Regions from separate parts of the Paraburkholderia sp. BR10923 genome, predicted to be linked through region 1. Evidence: predicted binding sites of a transcription regulator. Region 1 holds the regulator's gene; each other region holds the start of a gene.
The links. The regulator HrcA, encoded in region 1, represses chaperone genes, less so after heat shock. The targets are predictions, from matches to a motif close to TTAGCACTCNNNNNNNNNGAGTGCTAA.

Region 1 (5,564 bases):
GTGTAGTCGTTGACTTGCAGCAGATGGCGCAAACCCTCGACCTGCTTTTCGGTGTGCACGCGCAGCGGCGAGCCCTCGGGCATCCATACCGCCGCGTACTTCCTGGCGGAACTGCGGCCGCGAAGCGGCAGGATCAGCAGACGCAGAATCAGCTGCCACAGCAACGCGGGAATTTCGATCACGCGGGGATCGGACAGGAACTGCGCGAGATAGCTGCGTACCGCGCGCGGTGTCGGCGCGTCGGGCGTGCCGAGGTTGATCAGCAACACGGCGACGCGATGCGATGTGGCGTTCTGTGATGGCCGCTCGAGGTCGAAGCGCATAGGCAGCAGAAGTCACCGCTTCACGCGGCGAGTCGATTCAATGGAGATTCATTATAGCGGCGCGGGTTCGGCCGGGCGTCGCCGTACCCTGGCCATTCGGACGATTGGCAGACGCCGCCCGTTCGCGCATCATGGCCGGCACGCTCTGCGATGACGGCGGCGCCGCGGAGCGCGAGGACTACTGCTGGCTGAGCGTCATGGACAACAGCCGCGCGGTGATGTCCACGATCGGAATCACGCGGTTGTAGGCCATGCGGGTCGGTCCGATCACACCGAGCGTGCCGACGATCTTGCCGTTCACCTCGTACGGCGCGGTGACGACGCTCATTTCCTCGATCGGCACCAGCGTCGATTCGCCGCCAATGAAAATTTGCACACCCGCCGCGTGACTCGACACGTCGAGCAACTGAAGGAGGCTGGTCTTCTGGTCGAACACATCGAACAGCTTGCGCAGGCGCGCCATGTCCGACGAAAGATCGGCGACTTCGAGCAGATTGCGCTCGCCGGAGATAAGCACAGTCTCGCCGGTATCGGATTCGTCGGTGCTCGCGGTGACGGCCGCGTGCATCAACGAGGTCATGTCGCCGCGCAGCTCGTCGATTTCCTCGCGCAGGCGGCGGCGCACTTCGTCGAACGAGAGGCCCGCGAAGTGCGCGTTGATGTAATTGGAGGCTTCCACCAGCTGCGAAGGCGAAAAGTCGCGCTGGGTGGCGAGGATGCGGTTCTGCACGTCGCCTTCGGGCGTCACTATGATCAGCAGAATGCGCTTGTCGGACAGGCGCATGAATTCGATCTGCTTGAATACGTGGCTGCGGCGCGGTGTGAGCACCACGCCGGCGAACTGCGACAGGTTGGACAGCACGCTCGCCGCCGCGGCGACGATCTTCTGCGGCTCGCCCACCTGCAGCGTGGTTTTGACCGCGCGCATCACCGCTTCTTCGTCGGCGGCGGACTCGACCGTCAACATCGTGTCGACGAACAGACGGTAGCCGCGCGGCGTCGGAATGCGCCCCGCCGACGTGTGCGGACTGATCACGAGCCCCAGATCCTCGAGGTCCGACATCACGTTGCGGATCGTGGCCGGGCTCAGCTCGAGGCCCGAGTAACGTGACAGCGTGCGCGAGCCGACCGGCTGACCTTCAGCGATGTAGCGCTCGATCAGCGTTTTGAGGAGGGTTTGTGCGCGAGGATCTAGCATGACGAAAAATTTTAGCTCAATGGCATCGCAGCCGCGAGCGCCCGCGGCACCCGCTCCCGGCAAATGCGGCGCCGTCAGCGGGCGCGCATGTCATCGGGTCTTCACCATTCTAACGATAATCGCGACATGCGCAGACGCCCCGCGTGCACCGGCCCGCTACCGGGTTGGCCTGCGGTTCTTTTCAGGCCCTACCTATGGTGTAATGCCGGCATGCAAGTGACCAGCCAGTTCAAGACCGTCGCGCTCGTCGGGCGCAGCAATACGCCAGGCATCAGCGAGCCGCTGACCGCGCTCGCCGCGTGCATCGCGAAGCTCGGCCTCGAAGTCGTGTTCGAAGCCGACACCGCCGCCGAGATCGGCGTAACCGACTATCCGGCGCTGCGTCCCGCCGAGATCGGCGCGCGCGCCGACGTCGCCGTGGTGCTCGGCGGCGACGGCACGATGCTCGGCATCGGTCGCCAGCTCGCGCCATATCGCACGCCCTTGATCGGCATCAACCACGGACGGCTCGGCTTCATCACCGACATTCCGATCTCCGACATGCGCGAGATCGTGCCGCAAATGCTGTCCGGCAATTTCGAGCGCGAGGAGCGGGTGCTGCTGGAAGCGCGCATCGTGCGCGACGGCACGTCGATCTATCACGCGCTCGCGTTCAACGACGTGGTGGTCAACCGTAGCGGTTTTTCGGGCATGGCGGAGCTGCGCGTGTCGGTCGACGGCCGCTTCATGTACAACCAGCGCTCGGACGGCCTGATCGTCGCGACGCCGACCGGCTCGACCGCGTACGCGCTGTCGTCGCAGGGGCCGATCCTGCATCCCCAATTGCAGGGCTTCGTGCTCGTGCCGATCGCGCCGCACGCGCTGTCGAACCGGCCGATCGTGCTGCCGGACGACTCGAAGGTCAGCATCCAGATCGTTTCCGGGCGCGAAGTGAACGTCAATTTCGACATGCAGTCGTTCACGTCGCTGGAGCTCGGCGACACGATCGAGGTGCGCCGTTCGCGTCACACGGTGCCAATGCTGCATCCTGTCGGCTACAGCTATTACGCGACGCTGCGCAAGAAGCTGCACTGGCACGAGTACCCGTCGCACGAAGAAGACCCGAGGCCGTAAGCGGCGCTTTCAAGCCCGCGCCGCCGCGGCCGCCACCCGAATCCAAGCTACCCGACGACCTCCATGCTTCGCCACCTCTCGATACGCGACTTCGTCATCGTCGCCGCGCTCGACCTCGAATTCGACAGCGGCTTTACCGTTTTCTCGGGCGAAACCGGCGCCGGCAAATCGATCCTGATCGACGCCCTCGCGCTCGCGCTAGGCGCGCGCGCCGAGGCGAGCGTCGTGCGCACCGGCGAGAGCCGCGCCGATATCACCGCGGAGTTCGAAACGCACGCGCAGGTCGATCAATGGCTCGACGCCCAGGCGCTCGGCGCGGCCGACGACGGCCAGCACGGCGGCACCGTGATGCTGCGGCGGGTGGTCGACGCGAACGGCCGCTCACGCGCGTTCATCAATGGCACGGCCGCGACGCTCGCGCAGCTGCGCGAGGTCGGCGAAATGCTCGTCGATATTCACGGCCAGCATGCGCACCAGTTGCTGATGCGGCCGGACGCGCAGCGCGAGCTGTTCGACACGCACGCGGGCCTGTCCGACCTGGCCGCCGCCGTGACACGCGCGTGGCGCACGTGGCGCGACAAGGCGCAGGCGGTCGAGCACGCGCAAACTCGCGATCGCGAGCTGCAACTCGAACGCGAGCGACTCGCGTGGCAACTCACCGAACTCGATAAGCTCGCGCCGCAGCCGGGCGAATGGGAAGAGGTCAACACCGAGCACCGGCGGCTGTCGCATTCCGCGAATCTGATCGACGGCGTGCAGGGTGCGCTCGGCGCCCTGTCCGAGTCGGACGACGCGATGATCACGCATCTCGGCTCGATCGTGTCGAAGGTGCGCGACCTCGCGGAGATCGACCCGGCGCTGAACGACGTGCTCGCCGCGCTCGAACCCGCCGAGATCCAGTTGCAGGAAGCCGCGTATTCGCTGAGCCACTACGCGCAGAAGCTCGAGCTCGATCCGGAGCGGCTCGCGCAGGTCGAAAAGCGCCTCGACGCGCTGCACTCGGCCGCGCGAAAATTCCGTCTGCAGCCCGAGACGCTGCCGGAAGAACACGAAGCGCGCCGCAAGCAATTGGCCGCGCTCGACGCCGCTGCCGACCTCGACGGCCTGCGCGCCGCCGAGGCGCAAGCGAAGGACGCGTTCGTCGCCGAGGCTAAAAAACTGTCGAAGGCACGCGCCAAAGCAGGCAAGGCGCTCGGCGAGGCGGTCACGACCGGCATGCAGGAACTGTCGATGAAAGGCGGCAGCTTCGAAGTCGCGCTGGTGCCGTTGCCCGAAGGCGGTGCGCATGGGCTCGAGCAGATCGAGTTCCGCGTGGCCGGTCACGCCGGCGTGCCGCTGCGGCCGCTCGCGAAAGTCGCGTCGGGCGGCGAACTCGCGCGTATCAGTCTCGCGCTCGCAGTGATCGCGAGCGCGGCCAGCCCGACACCGACGCTGATCTTCGACGAAGTGGATACGGGCATCGGCGGCGGCGTGGCCGAAGTGGTCGGGCGGCTATTGCATCAACTCGGCGAGGCGCGCCAGGTGTTGTGCGTGACCCATCTGCCGCAGGTCGCGGCGCGCGGCGATCACCATTTCCAGGTCGCCAAGATGAGCAACGGCACCGGCGGCACGCTCAGCAGCGTGACCTCGCTCGACAAGGCGAGCCGCATCGAGGAAGTCGCGCGCATGCTCGGCGGTCTCGAAATCACGGCGACCACGCGCAAGCACGCGAAGGAAATGCTGGCCGCCTGAGATTGCGCCGTGCGCAGCTCACCGCACACGGCCTGAGTCGGATTGGCCGGGACGTCACACCGATCCCGGCCGCGCATGATGCGATAGCGCTACGCGAAATGCGTAAGCGCCATTACCCAAACACCCTCTTCCACAACGCCAGCACCGCCTCGCGCTCGGCCGCGACCAGCGCCGGATCGACCCGCGCCTTCTCCATCCCATCGAGCCGCAGCGTGTGCTGCAGCTTGCGATAGCGCCGATAGGCAGCGCCGACCGTCTCCGCTTCCGCTTCGCTCATCAGCCCGAAACGCGACACTTCGCGCAGCAGCGCGATATTGCCGGTATTGCGGATCAGTTCGGGATCGCGCGCCGCATGCAGCAGCACCCAGTACTGCACGGTGAACTCGATATCGACCATGCCGCCGCGGTCGTGCTTCAGGTCGAATAGCGCCGGCGTCTGGTTCGGGTGACCCGCTTCGACACGCGCGCGCATCTCGACAATCTCTTTCGCGAGCGGCGGCGCTTCGCGCGGTGTCGTCAGCACCTGTTCGCGGATCGCCTCGAACTTCGCGCCGATCTCCCGATCGCCCGCACAGTAGCGGGCCCGCGTCAGCGCCTGATGCTCCCACACCCACGCGGTATTCGCCGCGTCGCCTTCGCGCAGCTGGTAGCGGCGGAACGCGTCGAGATCGGTGACGAGCAGGCCCGACTCGCCGTTGGGCCGCAGCCGCAGATCGATGTCGAACAAGGTGCCGGCGCCGGTCGCGGTGGTCAGCCATGTGATTAGGCGCCGCGTGAAGGTGGCGTAGACGTCGGCCGCGGCATCGTCGGGATCGTCATACAGGAAGATCAGGTCGAGGTCCGACGCGTAGCCGAGCTCCTTGCCGCCGAGCTTGCCGTAGGCGATCACCGCGAAGCGCGGCACGTCGCGGTGACGTTTGGGCAATTGATTCCACACGGCTTCGATCGTCGCGTCGAGCACCGCGTCGGCGAGCTCGGACAGTCGGTCGCTGACGTGCTCGACGGACAGCTTGCCGGCAAGATCGATCAGCAGAATGCGGAACACCTCGGCATGATGCGCGTGGCGCAGCAGATCCATCTGCTGCTCGACGCCGTCGGCGGCGGCGAGCCGCAAACGCAACGTACGCTTGAATTCGGGCCAGTCGAACGGGCTGTTGATCGCCTCGCCGTCGAGCAGTTCGTCGAGCAGTTGCGGATGG
Region 2 (5,564 bases), 180 kb from region 1:
GCTATGCGCAGAAGCTGGCCGAGCGGCTGTCGTCGCAAGGCGGTGGCGCGGGCGCGGCGCCGGTGCCGGCTTGATCGGCTGATGGCTGTCGGGCACTGTTGAGAGAAAAAAAGCGGCACCTTGTCCCAAGGTGTCGCTTTCGCGTCTACGACCCAAGCGTGCCGCCTGGCGAGTCACCCGCTGGTGCCGCTCAATACATCGAATGGTGGTTTTCCTTGATCGCAGCGGCGGTCACCTTGCCGCGCATCACGCGATAAACCCAGCCGGTATAGAGGAGGATGACCGGCAGGAACAGGATCACCGCGAACAGCATGATTTCGAGCGTCATCTGGCTCGACGTCGAATCCCACATGGTCAGGCTGCTGCGGCCGTCGAGTGACGAAGGCATGATGAACGGGAACATCGAGAAGCCCGCGGTCAGGATCACGCCGATGACCATCAGCGATGTCGACAGAAACGCCGTCGCCTCGAAGCGCGAGCGTGCGAGCAGCACCGCGAGCACCCCGCCGACCAAACCCGCGAGCGGCGCGATCGCCATCCACGGATAGAGCGCGTAGTTGTTCAGCCACAGACCCGGCGCGCCGATCACGGTCTTCATCAAAGGATTGGAGACCGCGTCGAGCGGCGGCATGTCGACGATCTGATAGCCGCCGATCATCGTCGCGACGAGCGCGCCCGCGATGAGAAACAGCACCACCGCGCACAGCGCCGCGAGCCGCAGCGCCTTCGACGCGCGCTCGTGAACCTCGCCATCGGTCTTCCACTTGACGAACGCCGCGCCGTGCGCGGCCAGCATCGACACGCTGACGAGACCCGTCAGCAGCGCGAACGGATTGAGCAGGCCGAAGAAACTGCCGTGATAGGTGACGCGCAGATCGGTATCGAACGAGAACGGCACGCCTTGCAGCAGATTGCCGAACGCGATGCCGAACACCAGCGCCGGTACGAAGCCGCCGATGAAGAGACCCCAGTCCCACGCGTTGCGCCAGCGCGGATCCTCGCGCTTGCCGCGATAGTCGAAGCCAACCGGACGGAAGAACAGCGCGAACAGCACCAGCAGCATCGCGAAGTAGAAGCCCGAGAACGATGCCGCGTAGGCGAGCGGCCACGCCGCGAACATCGCGCCGCCCGCGGTCACGAACCAGACCTGGTTGCCTTCCCACGTCGCGCCGACCGTGTTCACGACGATGCGGCGCTCGGAGTCCGTCCTGGCGATGAACGGCAGCAGGATCGCAGCGCCCATGTCGAAGCCGTCGGTGAGCGCGAAGCCGATCAGCAGTACACCTATCAATACCCACCAGATCAGTCTGAGAGCTGCGTAGTCCATATGGCTTATTCCTCTGAAGCGGTGTGGCGGCGCGTCACGCGGCCGTGTTCGACAGCGGCTGAGTCACCTGCTGGTCGTTCTCGTGGTGATAGCGGCCGGTATGCAGCGACGAAGGGCCGAGCCGTGCGTACTTGAGCATCAGCATGATCTCGATGACGAACAGCCCCGTGTAGAACAGCACGAAGCCGCCGATGCTCAGATACAGATCGCGCGGCGTCAGTGTCGATGCGGCCAGGTTGGTCGGCAGAATGCCCGCGATGCTCCACGGCTGGCGGCCCATTTCGGCGACGATCCAGCCGAGCTCGGCGGCGAGCCACGGCAGCGGAATCGCGATGACCGCCCAACGCAGGAACCAGCGACGCTTTTCGAGCAGCAGCGTGCGCTGCGCGCAGAACCAGAACGCGAGCACGAAGGTCGCGAGGAACAGCAGGCCGAGGCCGACCATCATGCGGAACGAGAAGAACAGCGGCAGCACTGGCGGAATCGTGCTTTTTGCCGCGGCCGCGATCTGGTCTGGCGTCGCATCGGTGACGTTCGGCGCGAACCGCTTGAGCAGCAGGCCGTAGCCGAGATCGTCCTTGTACTTGTCGAACGCGGCGTGCGCTTCGTCGCTCGAGTCGCCGCCTTTCAACTTCTGCAGCGCCGAGTAGGCGAGCATGCCGTTCTTGATGCGCCCCTCGTTTTCGACGATCAGGTCGCGCAGGCCGACCACGGGTTCGCTCAGCGAGCGGGTCGCGATGATGCCGAGCGCATACGGCACGCGGATCGCGTAGTCGGTGCGCTGCTCCTTTTGATTGGGAATACCGAAGACCGTGAACGGCGCCGGCGCGGGCGCGGTCTCCCATTCGGATTCGATTGCGGCGAGCTTGACCTGCTGGACTTCACCGGTGCGATAGCCGGATTCGTCGCCGAGCACGATTACGCACAGCGCCGACGCGAGGCCGAAACCGGCGGCGATCGCGAACGAGCGCAGCGCGAACTCGGTGTCGCGGCGCTTCAACAGATACCACGACGACACCCCGAGCACGAACAACGCCGCGGTCACGTAACCGGCCGACACCGTGTGCACGAACTTCACCTGTGCGACCGGGTTGAAGATCACCGAGCCGATGTTGTCGAGCTCCATGCGCATCGTCTGGTAGTTGAACGTCGCGCCGACCGGATTGTTCATCCAGCCGTTGGCGATCAGAATCCACAGCGCCGACAGGTTCGATCCGAGCGCGACACAGAACGTGACGATCAGATGCTGCACTTTTGACAATCTGTTCCAGCCGAAGAAGAACAGACCGACGAACGTCGATTCGAGGAAGAACGCCATCAGTCCTTCGACGGCGAGCGGCACGCCGAAAATGTCGCCGACGTAATGGGAGTAATAGGCCCAGTTGGTGCCGAACTGAAATTCGAGCGTGAGGCCGGTCGCGACGCCCATTGCGAAGTTGATGCCGAACAGCTTGCCCCAGAACTGCGTCATGTCCTTGTAGATCTGCTTGCCGGTCATCACGTAGACCGACTCCATGATGACGAGCAACCAGGCGAGGCCGAGCGTGAGCGGCACGAACAGAAAGTGATAAAGCGCCGTGATGGCGAACTGGAGCCGCGACAGTTCTACGACTTCGCTAACGGGCATGTTGATCACCTCCGGACGGATGCGGGGCGGGCACCGACAGCAGCGCCTGCGCGACCTGCCGAGGCGGCAGCATCATGTGCTCCGCCTGCGGATGATTGAAGAATGCGAATTTGAGCGCCATCAGTAGGGCGAACTTGATGACGAGGATGATGGCGATATCGCGCGCCAGGGTTGGACCGCGCACCCACCTGGTGAACCCGCCGCGCAAGCGCGACCGGACAGTGCTGCTGCGATTGAGGGCTAGGGTCATGATCGGTCGAAAGACGACTTCACGCCGGAGAGTCCGGCCGGATCCAGACCGCCCTTGCCGTCGGGCAGTCTGGCGAATGCATGCCGACTGTAGGAGGGAGAACCTCGCGCGCTCAAGGTTAGCCATGCGGCATCACGTCGTGAAACTTGCCGCGTCTGTGCAGTATTGCTACCGGACTCGCGATACGTCAAGAAAGGCTTACCGGGCTCAACAGGCCGGCTTGGGGACAGGCCTACGCGAATGCGCTGCGGCCGGGAGACGCACGAATGGACGAAAGGAATGAAAAAGCCCCGCCGTCTTGCGAGGGCGGGGCTTGAGCGCGATGGTCGCTAAATAGTACGCGACCGGTTACCGTGTGTCGCTTTTACCCAAGTCGTGGGCAGGACACAATTGACGCGCGCATGGCTTCGACGCTTTTACGCGTATTCGGTCAGTGCGCCGCGCATCTTCTTCATCGCGCTGGCTTCGATCTGGCGGATACGTTCGGCCGACACGCCGAACTCGTCGGCCAGCTCGTGCAACGTGGAGCCGCCCGAGCCGTCGTCGGCCACCTTCAGCCAGCGCGCTTCGATGATGCGGCGGCTGCGCGGATCGAGCGCGTCGAGCGCGCTTGCGATGCCGTCGCTTTGTAGCCGGTCGCGCTGACGCGAAGCCAGCACGGCGGTCGGCTCGCTATGCGAGTCGGCCAGATACGCGATCGGCGCGTACGACTCTTCACCGTCTTCGACCTGACCTTCGAGCGCGATATCGCCGCCCGACAGACGCGTTTCCATCTCCGCGACCTCTTCGCGCTTCACGTTCAGTTCCTTGGCGAGACCTTCGATCTCGTCCGGCGTGAACGCGCCGAGGCCCTGCTTGTGGCTGCGCAGGTTGAAGAACAGCTTGCGCTGCGCCTTCGTGGTGGCGACCTTCACCATGCGCCAGTTGCGCAGGATGTATTCGTGGATCTCGGCCTTGATCCAGTGCATTGCGTACGACACGAGGCGCACGTTCTGCTCGGGATCGAAGCGCTTGACCGCTTTCATCAGGCCGATGTTGCCTTCCTGGATCAGATCGGCGTGCGGCAGCCCGTAACCGAGGTAGTTACGCGCGATGGACACGACGAGTCGCAGGTGCGACAGCACGAGGCGGCGTGCGGCCTCCAGATTGTCGTGTTCGCGCAATTCGGTGGCGAACCGGCGTTCTTCCGCCGGCGTCAGCATCGGGATCCGGTTGACCGCCTGGATGTAGGCGTCGATGTTGCCCAGTTGACCGGACAGCAGCGAGGAATGCGAGAGCGCCAGTGCACCTGCCGAAGCGGCCTTAGCCGACGACGGGCTCAAAGTACTCGGAAGGGTCATTGCATGGCTCACGTGTGAAGCTCCTTTGGAATCAGACAATTGCGTACTCAGTAAACGACTCCAGCGATGGATGTTAGCACTCAGATCTGCCGAGTGCTAATACTTAGATGTCGCAGGGGTATCCAAGTTCCGGAAAATCCTATGGAGTCTTGATTTCTGATAGTCATCATACGCTCTATTTGCACTGTGCGTTGAGCCTGTACAAATTACCGTTCGAGGCGGCTGCCGCCTCATGATCGACTGACATCGTTCTGTTCTAAAGTGAATAATTGCTGTTTGGGCGCATAACCTGGAAGATACTTGCCCCTAAATCGTGCGTGGAACAAAGGGGGCGCTCGCTTAATAGTCACCAGAATGGGGGCTGAATGAACAACAAGAATCTTGTGGTCCGTGGACTTACTCTAAAAAGTGCGTTGGCCATTCTGCTGCTGGGTGCGGCGGGCGCGTCCCGGGCTGACCAGTTCGGCGTGCTGGTGGCCGCTGGTGTCGGTGATCGTCACGTCAAGAGGCTCGATCTCGGCGTGGTCTGGGACCCGAACCTCACCTGGTGGCAGATCGGCGACTGGCATTTCGCGCTGATCGGCGAGGCGCACGTCGCGTGGTGGCACACCAATGAAGGAAACGTTCACGACGACATCGGCGAGATCGGTGTGACGCCGGTGATCCGCTTCGTCAAGTCGTCGGGTTTGGTGCGGCCATTCATCGAGGTGGGTGCCGGCGTCGGGGTGCTGACCAGCCCGCGCATTTCTTCCGACTTCACGTTGGGCACCGCGTTCCAATTCTCCGAGATGGCGGGCGTCGGGCTGCAGTTCGGCGCTCATCGGCAGTATGTCGCCGGCTACCGCTTCCAGCATGTTTCCAATGGCGGTATCAAAGAGCCGAATCCTGGTATAAATTTCAGCCAGCTATATTTGCAATATCACTTCTGACCGTGGCCCCTTGCGGCTCGCGGTGTTCGAGGGGCTCTGCAATGGCGGCAAAGATGATCGAAGCGATTCGCGGGCTCGAGCGAGAGCGATT
Region 3 (5,564 bases), 110 kb from region 1:
CGCCAGCGACACGGTAGAGTGGGCCCTCGGGCAAGCCGCGCGAAAAAACGCCCTGTCAACGGTTTAGGCCGCATAATTGAGCCAATTGCGCACTGTGCGCCGAAATCCTGCTTTTCTTATCCATTTTCATGCCCAGCGACACGCCTCCGATTGTCCTCACCTTCGGCCTCTCCGATCCCACTGGCGGCTCCGGCCTGCAGGCGGACCTGATGACACTTGCCAGCATGGGCTGCCACGGCGTATCCGTGCTCACGGGCTATACCGTTCGCGACTCGGCGAGCTGCGATGAGGTCACCGGCCTCGACCCTGACATCGTCGCGACGCAGGCGCGCATGCTGCTCGAGGACATGCCGATCGCCGCCTTCAAGGTCGGCGCGTGCACGCGCGCCGAGGTGGTCAGCGCGATCGCGGAAGTGGTGGCCGACTACGACGATGTCCCGCTGATCCTCGCCCCGGACTTCACGCTCGACGACGAACACGTGCTCGCCGCCGACGAACTGCGCGAAGCGATCGCCGATCTGCTCGCCCCGCAAACCACGCTGCTGGTCGCCGACTCGTCGACGCTGCTCGCGCTTGCGCAGCCCGACGGCGACGCGGAGGCGCCGAGCCTCGACGCCGCGATCTCGCATCTGCTGTCGCAGGGCTGCGAGTACATTCTGTCGACCGAAACCGGCACGCACCGGCTCGTCAACACGCTCTTCAGCGAGGACGGCCAGTTGCGTCAGGACTTGTGGGACCGTGCGCCCCATCGGCTGACGGGCCTGACCGATACGCTTGGCGCGGCGATCGCCGCGCTGCTCGCCAACGGCCAGGAGCCCGCGGAAGCGGTGCGCGAAAGCCAGGAGTATCTGTATCAGGCGGTGCGCAATGCGTTCCGGCCCGGCATGGGGGCGTACATGCCCGATCGTTTCTTCTGGGCACGCAGCAGCGACGACGACGAAACCCCGCCGGCCCAAGGCAAGGGCGCAGCGCCGGGGGAAGCGCGGCACTGACCTGGTCATTCATCGGTAATCGATCGCGGATTCCACGGAACGCCTGCACAACGCTGGCACGTGGCGACAGGGCTGGCACTGCGAGTGAGCGAAAGGAGTCAGGAGAACTTATACATGAAAGAGCCGCCCATCTTCGTGCAACGCTTCACCGGCAAGATCGCGGCGCAGGACCGCATGCGCATATTCGGTCAGACGCCCGCCACGATCTGGCTGACCGGCCTGTCCGGCGCCGGTAAATCCACACTGGCGTTCGCGCTCGAAGAGCGGCTAATCGCGCTCGGTCATGCCTGCTATGTGCTCGACGGCGATAACATCCGCCACGGTCTGGCGAGCGACCTGGGCTTCGAGCGCGACGACCGGCGCGAAAACATCCGCCGCGTCGCGCACGTCGCCCAGTTGATGAACGATGCGGGTTTGATCGTGATTACCGCGCTGATTTCACCGCTACGCGAAGACCGCGCAATGGCGCGCGAGATCATCGGAGCCGACAAGTTCGTCGAAACCTACGTGTCCGCCTCGCTCGCCACCTGCGCAAGCCGCGATCCCAAAGGTCTTTACGCGAAAGCGAGGTCTGGCGAGATCAGCTCGTTCACCGGCGTATCGGCGCCCTATGAAGCACCGATCGATCCTGACCTGCACGTCGAAACCGGAACGCTGAGCCCCGCGCAAAGCGTCGCGCAGATTTTCCACTACCTGCGCGAAAAGTGTCTCGGAAGATCGGCTCAGCGTACGGCTCACGTCGCGGGCGCCTGATCCGGACAAAGGGCGTCCGGAAGCGCTTGCTGGCCGCCACATCAACGCCGGCTCCAAACGAAAAAACCCGCCTGAGCGGGTTTTTTCGTTTGAGGAAACGCCTCGCGGCGCACTCCCCACATGATCTTCCAAGCGGGCCTCGTCCGTGATCCAGACGCGCGGCAGTTCAACCACGCGGCCGGACCACGAGGCCCGAGCGGAATTACATGTCCATGCCCATGCCGCCCATGCCGCCGGGCATGCCGCCAGGCATCGGAGCATCTTCCTTCGGCAGTTCGCAGACAGCTGCGTCGGTCGTCAGCAGCAGGCCAGCAACCGAAGCTGCGTTTTGCAGCGCCGTGCGCGTCACCTTCGTCGGGTCCACGACACCTGCGTCAACCAGGTCGACGTACTCGCCGGTCGCTGCGTTGTAGCCGTAGTTGCCCTTGCCAGCAGCAACCGCTGCCACGACGACGCTCGCTTCTTCGCCACCGTTGGTGACGATCTGGCGCAGCGGCTCTTCCATTGCACGCAGAACGATCTTGATACCTGCGTCCTGATCGGCGTTTGCGCCCTTCAGGCCAGCGATCGCTGTACGCGCACGGATCAGCGCGACGCCGCCGCCAGCGACGATGCCTTCTTCCACAGCTGCGCGCGTTGCGTGCAGTGCGTCTTCGACACGTGCCTTCTTTTCCTTCATTTCGACTTCGGTCGCAGCACCGACCTTGATCACTGCAACGCCGCCTGCCAGCTTGGCAACGCGTTCTTGCAGCTTTTCACGGTCATAGTCCGAGGTCGCTTCTTCGATCTGCTTGCGCACTTGCTTGACGCGAGCTTCGATGTTCGCTGCTTCGCCAGCGCCGTCGATGATCGTGGTGTTTTCCTTGCCCACTTCGATACGCTTCGCCTGGCCCAGTTCAGCCAGCGTTGCCTTCTCGAGCGTGAGGCCGGTTTCTTCTGCGATGACCTGGCCGCCGGTCAGGATCGCGATGTCTTCCAGCATTGCCTTACGACGATCGCCGAAGCCCGGTGCCTTCACAGCAACGGTCTTCAGGATGCCGCGGATGTTGTTGACGACCAGCGTTGCGAGCGCTTCGCCTTCGACGTCTTCAGCGATGATCAGCAGCGGACGGCCAGCCTTCGCGACTTGTTCCAGAACCGGCAGCAGATCACGGATGTTCGAAACCTTCTTGTCGTGCAGCAGCACGAACGGGTTGTCGAGCACTGCAACTTGCTTGTCCGGGTTGTTGATGAAGTAAGGCGACAGGTAGCCGCGGTCGAATTGCATACCTTCGACGACGTCCAGCTCGTCTTGCAGCGACTTGCCGTCTTCGACGGTGATGACGCCTTCCTTGCCGACCTTGTCCATTGCTTCAGCGATGCGCTCGCCGATCGACGAATCGCTGTTCGCCGAGATCGCGCCGACCTGGGCGATTTCCTTGTTGGTCGTGCACGGCTTGCTGATCTTGCGCAGTTCTTCGATTGCGGCTGCAACAGCCTTGTCGATACCGCGCTTCAGGTCCATCGGGTTCATGCCCGATGCGACGTACTTCATGCCTTCGCGGACGATCGATTGCGCGAGAACCGTAGCGGTCGTCGTGCCGTCGCCTGCGTTGTCGCTGGTCTTGGAAGCGACTTCCTTGACCATTTGCGCGCCCATGTTCTGGAGCTTGTCTTTCAGTTCGATCTCTTTTGCGACCGACACACCGTCCTTGGTGACCGTCGGGCCGCCGAAGCTGCGCTCGAGGACCACGTTGCGGCCCTTCGGACCCAGCGTGACCTTCACGGCGTTGGCGAGAATGTTCACGCCTTCGACCATCTTGGCACGGGCGGAATCACCGAATACGACGTCTTTAGCTGCCATCTTCTAACTCCTTGAATACTTTGGATATAACCGGGGAAGTAGCGACTTTGCGCTTACTTCTGCACCACGGCCATGATGTCTTCTTCGCGCATCACCAGGAGTTCGTTGCCGTCGACCTTGACGGTCTGGCCTGCGTACTTGCCGAACAGGACGCGGTCGCCGACCTTCACGTCGAGGGCGATCGCTGCGCCCTTGTCGTCGCGCTTGCCCGGGCCGACTGCGAGGATTTCACCTTGATCCGGCTTTTCCGCTGCGGCTTCGGGGATCACGATGCCCGACGCGGTCTTAGTTTCCTGATCCAGACGCTTGACGATCACGCGATCATGCAAAGGACGAAGGTTCATACATACTCCTCTCTGATTGAGACTGAAGAACGCTGAGAAAACCCGGCTGGACGAGCCAACCGGAGATGTTGTTAGCACTCTCGTGCAGCGAGTGCTAATTATATGGACGGGTAGTGACAAATTCAAGAAGTAGGGAGCAGCGGCGCTGCGGGCGAGGTTTTGGACGACCGGCGCGGTGCCGGCGCGCCGGCGCAATCATGCGTCTGAGCTGCGAACCCGAGCAAAAACAAATAGTTGCGGCGAGATTTGCGGCTTGTCGCCGCACGGCGAAAGGGCGCTATCGCAGACAAACAGCGGCCGCGCACCGTACTCGATACCGTCGGATCTGCCATTTCCAGGGAAAACCCCCGTCCGATCGAGCATGAGGTCGCAACGCCCGTACGGCCCGCGACACCGACCGGCTCGTCCCGTTCGACTCACTTCTGCGCAGGCGGGCGCAACGCGTTACCTGCCATCCACTTGAGCCGTTCGCAATTGACCTTGATACGCGCCGCGAATTCCTTCGGGTCTCGCTCGCGTAGTGCGTTCATCTGGCTATTGGTGTCGTCGGCGCGATGCCAGCCCGCGTCCCAGTGCTGATCGAAATCGGTCGCTCCGGTAAGCACCTTTCGGAGCCGCTCCTTATAGGCGCCGATGCGCTCGGGCGACACGTCGCAAAACGCCTGCGCGAAACTCGCCCGCTCGCCCGCCGTCTCCGCGCTCATGTTGGCGTCGCTCGCGTCGCTCGCGAGCGGCACGGCGAGCGACAGCATCGACAAACAAAGCGCAGCGCAAAGCGGTCGATAGCGATACGATGGATTCTTCATCTTCGACTCCTGACGATCCTTCGTGGCGACCAGGGATTGTCCCGATCTTCAACGCCGCCTCGCCGATTGTGTCCTGATTGCACTGCACGATGGCGTTTTCGCGCGCTATTCGATGCATCGCGTGGCCAAGCCGCGGTGCTACGCTCGTTAAAGCGGCATTCGCGACGTGCCCTTCCGGGGAGCCGTGGCACGAGCACCGCAACGCCACGGCCTATCGGCAGGCCGCGACAGAAGCACGAGCGCCAGGCATCGACAACAAGCTCGAACACGACACGAAATCAAACACAAAAGGCGAGACATCGCTGCGGGAGTGACTGCGATGGCATTTAAAACATATACCGTACTGACGCTATTGGTGACGAGCACTGCCGCGTTCGCGTGGCGGCCAGTCACCTATCCGATCCGAAGTCAGAGCCCTTACGAGCGCAGCATCGATAACGCGATGTGCTACGCCGAGGCGAACCGCGTGACCGGGGTCAACATGGCCCACGAGTCGCAGATTCCGCCGCGTCATCCGCCGGCGGCCAAAGGTGCGTCGACCGGCGTACCGTCGAAACCCCCGCTTCCCCCCAGTTCCTTCTCGGCCACGCCGCTGCCGTGGAACGCGAGCGCGCCCGAAGCCGCGAGCGCGCCGCTCGCCGGCGCGCAAGCGCCTGGCGGCGCAGCGTCGGCGAAGCCCGTGAACGAAGCCGCGAACGGCGCCAGCGCGCCAGGGGCACCGGCCACCGCGGCGGCGAACGCACCGCCGAGCGCATCGGCGGCGACACTGGGCGCGAGCGCGGCAGCCGGCGCGTCGGATGGAGCGGGCGCTTCGATGCAGGCCAAC

Region 2: a site for HrcA is predicted at 4,618-4,644, ahead of rpoH (RNA polymerase sigma factor RpoH). Genes of this name have one in related genera too.
Region 3: a site for HrcA is predicted at 4,004-4,030, ahead of groES (co-chaperone GroES). Genes of this name have one in related genera too.

What each region holds. Positions count from the first base shown of each region.
Region 1 covers NZ_JBFPKO010000004.1:266,552-272,115, forward strand. The annotation lists gene hemH (ferrochelatase) at 1-323, opposite strand, end outside; gene hrcA (heat-inducible transcriptional repressor HrcA) at 502-1,521, opposite strand; gene AB3X94_RS09755 (NAD kinase) at 1,732-2,634, shown strand; gene recN (DNA repair protein RecN) at 2,698-4,365, shown strand; gene glnE (bifunctional [glutamate--ammonia ligase]-adenylyl-L-tyrosine phosphorylase/[glutamate--ammonia-ligase] adenylyltransferase) at 4,478-5,564, opposite strand, start outside.
Region 2 covers NZ_JBFPKO010000004.1:444,534-450,097, reverse strand. The annotation lists gene nagE (N-acetylglucosamine-specific PTS transporter subunit IIBC) at 1-74, shown strand, start outside; gene cydB (cytochrome d ubiquinol oxidase subunit II) at 191-1,327, opposite strand; gene AB3X94_RS10545 (cytochrome ubiquinol oxidase subunit I) at 1,362-2,954, opposite strand; gene cydP (cytochrome oxidase putative small subunit CydP) at 2,944-3,204, opposite strand; gene rpoH (RNA polymerase sigma factor RpoH) at 3,621-4,556, opposite strand; gene AB3X94_RS10530 (acyloxyacyl hydrolase) at 4,910-5,473, shown strand; gene AB3X94_RS10525 (nuclear transport factor 2 family protein) at 5,515-5,564, shown strand, end outside.
Region 3 covers NZ_JBFPKO010000004.1:153,051-158,614, forward strand. The annotation lists gene AB3X94_RS09220 (hydroxymethylpyrimidine/phosphomethylpyrimidine kinase) at 129-992, shown strand; gene cysC (adenylyl-sulfate kinase) at 1,107-1,745, shown strand; gene groL (chaperonin GroEL) at 1,948-3,588, opposite strand; gene groES (co-chaperone GroES) at 3,642-3,932, opposite strand; gene AB3X94_RS09240 (hypothetical protein) at 4,349-4,738, opposite strand; gene AB3X94_RS09245 (hypothetical protein) at 5,058-5,564, shown strand, end outside.